2 regions of the Streptomyces tendae genome follow, and region 2 is predicted to be linked to the other one. Evidence: riboswitches for the same ligand, from Rfam matches in the RefSeq annotation. Region 2 holds a riboswitch; the other holds the start of a gene.
The links. Region 2 has a riboswitch for cyclic di-AMP ahead of F3L20_RS03825 (C40 family peptidase). Riboswitches for the same ligand answer to the same signal wherever they lie in the genome.

Region 1 (2,192 bases), 5.5 Mb from region 2:
TCCGGGCCGATCTGCTCGATGACGGCCAGGACGGCCTTCTCGACGCCCTTGCCCAGGTAACGGCCGGCGTCGCCGTCACGGAGTTCGACGGCCTCGAAGGCGCCGGTGGAAGCGCCGGACGGAACGGCGGCACGACCCGTGCTGCCGTCGTCGAGGCCGACCTCGACCTCGACCGTGGGGTTGCCTCGGGAGTCCAGGATTTCCCGGGCTACGACGACGTCGATGGACGGCACGAGCATCTCCTTCTTGGGATGTGACGCGGGTGAGCAGGGCCACGGGGGCCTTGCGAGTCCGAGCCTAACCGGCTCCGGGCGATCGGCCATCTCGCCGCCCGCCTCATGGACAGAACCGAGAGTAAATTGTTTCCGAACGGAACAAAGCCGGTTCGGAAAACCGTGACCGTAATGCGTCCGGACATGACCCCGCCCCGGTGCGTACGGGGGAAGAAACGCACCGGGGCGGGGAGCCCGTGGGAACGGGGAAGGACCTGCGGCCACGCCTTACTTCAGGTGCAGCTGCTGGCCCGGGTAGATGAGGTCGGCGTCGTCGACGATGTCGTCGTTCAGCTTGAACAGCTTCGCCCAGCCGCCCTTGACGTCCTGCTCCGCGGCGATGGAGCTGAGGGTGTCACCCTTGACGACCTTGTACTCGCCGTCGCCCTTCTCGACCTTCTTGCCGGTCGGGGTGGTGACGGTCTTCTTCTCGGCCTTCTGCTCCGTCTGCTTCGGCGCGGCGGGGCGCTCGGCGGAGCGGGAGGCCTTCTGCTCGCTCTCACGGGCCTCGGTGGAGCCGGAGTCCTGCGAGGAGCTCTCGGCGGAGGAGCCGTTGTACGAGGCGCTGGACAGGCCGGTGCCGCAGACCGGCCAGGCGCCCTTGCCCTGGCCCGCGAGGACCTTCTCGGCGATCTCGATCTGCTGGGCCTTGGTGGCCTGGTCGGCGCTGCCGGCGTACTGCGTGCCGCCGTACGCGGCCCAGGTGGAGGCGGAGAACTGCAGACCGCCGTAGTAACCGTTGCCGGTGTTGATGGACCAGTTGCCGCCGGACTCGCACTGGGCGACGGCGTCCCACTCGGACGCGGTGGCGGCGGAGGCGTTGCCGGCCGCCATCAGCGGGGCGGCGACGGCGGCACCGGTCACGCCGGCGATGGCGATGGCACGGGTGGCCTTGGACGGACGACGGTGCTTGCCCTTGCTGGAAAACAGCATGGATGGATCCCCTCACCGACGCCTGCGAGGTGAGCTGTCGGGTTCGGGCCGGTTGAGTTGCCCGGCCGCGTTCCTCACGGAACGCGGCTTCACCCCAAGCCGCCTCCGGCATCACTGCCCGGACACGGCACTTACCTGGGTCCCCCGCTCCTGCCTACGGCGCATGACGCGACGACTGTTCCCGTGCTGCCACTGGCAGGATTCGGCGTGGCGGCAGCCGGGGCCCGCGGTGGCGAGCGATCACGACCGTAGGCACGCGCCTCGCGGAATTTCAAAGACGATCAGGGCTTCTGAGACCTATCTCTCACAGTCTTTATTACGGACATTCAGCCCGAATCATGACGCCAACTGGCGCCCCGTCGAGGGCTTTTCACATGTCCGCCTGTCAGCGGTCCGCGTCCGCCCCGTCGCTCACCAGAAGCCGCTGACCGGGCAGGATGAGGTTCGGGTCTTCTCCGATCACCTGCTGGTTCTCGGCGTAGAGGGCGGTCCACCCACCGGTGAGCGCAAGGGAGTCGGCGATGGACGTCAGGCTGTCCCCGTTCTCGACGGTGTAACGGTCGTCGCCCGCCTCGGGGGTGACCTCGACGGAGGGCGCGGCGTGCCGGCCGGTCGACGCGGGCGCACCGTCCGTGCGCTCGCCCTCCTCGGCGGTGGAGCCGCGATGACGGCCCGGACCGCCATCCTCGGCGTCCGTGACGGCCGAAGAACCGCTGGTCTGCCCCGACTTGTCCGACTCGTCACTGCGGGGGGTGGTGGAGGCGGACGGAGACGTCCTGCCGTCCGCGCCGTCCCGCTTCCCGGTCGAGGTGCCGGTCGTGGCCGATGGAGAGGGAGAAGCGGATGAATCGCTGGTTTCCGGCGAACCGGACGCATCGCTGGAACCGGCGTCCCGGGGGGTGCCCGAGGCCGCGTCGCCCGCCACGCCCGTGTCGACGTTCGGGGACGCCGTGTCCTGGTTCAGACCCGTGAGCAGGCCGCAGGCCC
Region 2 (2,192 bases):
ACAGGGTCGGGGTGATAGCGGAAGAAGGGCAGGTCGGCGGCGTTCATCGGGGCCAGTCTGGCTTCCGGGAGGCCGTGAGCGCCAGGGCGCCGACCGATCACCGCCGTGTCCCGGCCGTCGCCCTGTCCGCGGACGGGCCGGGGGCAGGGCGACGAGGCGGGACCGGCTGTCCGTCAGGCCGGGCGGACGATGCTGTGGATCGCGGAGTCGCCGTCGTAGTAGATGGACTCCTCGCGCACGTACGTGCCGGGCTTCGGGGCGTGGATCATCATGCCGTTGCCGATGTAGAGGCCCACGTGGGTGACGTCGTCGTAGAAGAAGACCAGGTCGCCGGGCTGGGCCTGGGACACCGGGACGGTGGTGCCGGCGTTCACCTGGTCGTAGGTGGTGCGCGGCAGGGAGACGCCGGCGGCCTTCCAGGCGGCCTGGGTGAGTCCGGAGCAGTCGTAGGAGCCCGGCCCGGTCGCGCCCCAGACGTACGGCTTGCCGATCTGCGCGCGGGCGAAGGCGAGGGCCTTTTCGGCCTTGGTGGCGTACGAGGAGTCGGCCGGCGGGGTGTCGGTCGAGCCGGTGGACCCGGAGCCCGTGGACCCGGAGCCGTCCGAGGTGCCGCCGCCCTGCTGCACGGCCTCGTCCTGGGCCTGCTGCTGTTCGGCCTGCCGGCGGGCCAGCTCCGCCGCCTTGCGGGCGGCCTCCTCCTGCTTCCGCTTCTCGATCGCGGCGAGCCGCACCTTCTCCTCTGCGGTCAGCTGCGCCAGCAGCCCGCGCGCGTCGGCGAGCTTCTTCTGGACGGTGGCCTTGGCCGTCTTGAGGTCGCCCTGCGTCTCGGTGAGCGTCCGGAGGCTCTCGGTGGCCTCCTTGCGCTTCTTCATCGTCTCGGACTGCTGGGTGACGTAGTCGTCGACCGCGTCCTTCTGCCGCCCGGTCATCCGGTCCAGCACCCGCCGCTGGTCGAAGAGGTCCTGCGGGGTCTGCGCGAGCAGGAACGTCGCCGTGTCGGGCAGGCCCGCGCCGGTGCGGTACTGGGCGGCGGCGTAGGAGCCCAGCTCCTCGCGCGCGTCGTTCAGCGACTGGGTGCGCTTGGCCACGTCGTCGAGCAGGGTGTCGACGCGCTTGCGCTGCTTGGTGGTCTTCTCCTCGGCCGCGTTGTACTTCTCGGTCGCCGACTCGGCCTGGCGGTACAGGTCGCCGACCTTCTTCTCGACCTCCTCCAGGCTCGGCCGGTCGTCGTCCGTGGGAGCGGCCTGGGCGGTCTGGGAGAGCAGGGCCACGGAGGTGAGCGCGGCCGTGGCCAGGGCCGGGGTGCGTATGCCTGCGACGCGCGCGCCGGGGGTGCGCGACTTGCGGTGCGACGCCAAGGGAGGCGACTCCTTCCAGTGCTCCGCCTACCGGGTTAGCTGTCGGGTTCGGGCGGGTGGTTCGGAAGGGTTGCCCTACGGCCCGCTCCCTGAGGGAGTGGTCCGATTCACCCCATGTCTCGGTGGGTCCCCGGCTCCGGCTGCCACGGCGGACAGTGACGGATTCGGCGGGGGCCGCACGGCCCGGCGAGGTTCGCCGGCGGGGGACGAGCGGCCCGAACCGCACCGTAGCCAACTGGTGTGGCCCCTGTGAAGGTTGATGGGTGATATGCCCGATACATTTTCGTGACCTTGTTCGTGATGTCGCTCTCGGTGACACGGCGGGCGTGGAGGGTGCCCGCCGCAGGACCGCGAGGGAAGCCGTGTGATGTTTCCGGGGCGGCCCCGGGTTGTCGGTGCGGCGCCCTAGACTCGGAGAGCGATGAGCAGCCTCTTTGACGACAGCTTCCTGGCGGACCTCCAGGCCCAGCGGGGCCCCGCGGACGAGCCCCCGCCGCCACCCGAGGACGAGCACGCCCCGGAGCCCCTTCCGGACGACCTGTTCGGCGGGAAGTTCGACGCGCCCCCGGAGCGGGACGCCTACTACCGGGATGGCGCCCCCCGCCCGGTGATCGACGCCGCCGCGCTGCTGGAGGGCCTGAACGACAACCAGCGCGCCGCCGTCGTGCACTCCGGCTCCCCCCTGCTCATCGTGGCCGGAGCCGGCTCCGGCAAGACCCGTGTGCTCACCCACCGCATCGCGCACCTGCTCGCCGAGCGGGGCGTCCACCCGGGCCAGATCCTCGCGATCACCTTCACCAACAAGGCCGCGGGCGAGATGAAGGAGCGCGTCGA

Region 1: it holds a riboswitch for cyclic di-AMP, as region 2 does, so the genes downstream of both, F3L20_RS28745 (transglycosylase family protein) here and F3L20_RS03825 (C40 family peptidase) in region 2, are expected to answer to the same signal.

Annotation. Positions count from the first base shown of each region.
Region 1 covers NZ_CP043959.1:6,282,789-6,284,980, forward strand. The annotation lists gene eno (phosphopyruvate hydratase) at 1-233, opposite strand, end outside; gene F3L20_RS28745 (transglycosylase family protein) at 501-1,205, opposite strand; cyclic di-AMP (ydaO/yuaA leader) riboswitch at 1,210-1,377, opposite strand; gene F3L20_RS28750 (transglycosylase family protein) at 1,591-2,192, opposite strand, start outside.
Region 2 covers NZ_CP043959.1:786,033-788,224, forward strand. The annotation lists gene F3L20_RS03820 (CbrC family protein) at 1-47, opposite strand, end outside; gene F3L20_RS03825 (C40 family peptidase) at 174-1,358, opposite strand; cyclic di-AMP (ydaO/yuaA leader) riboswitch at 1,366-1,538, opposite strand; gene pcrA (DNA helicase PcrA) at 1,780-2,192, shown strand, end outside.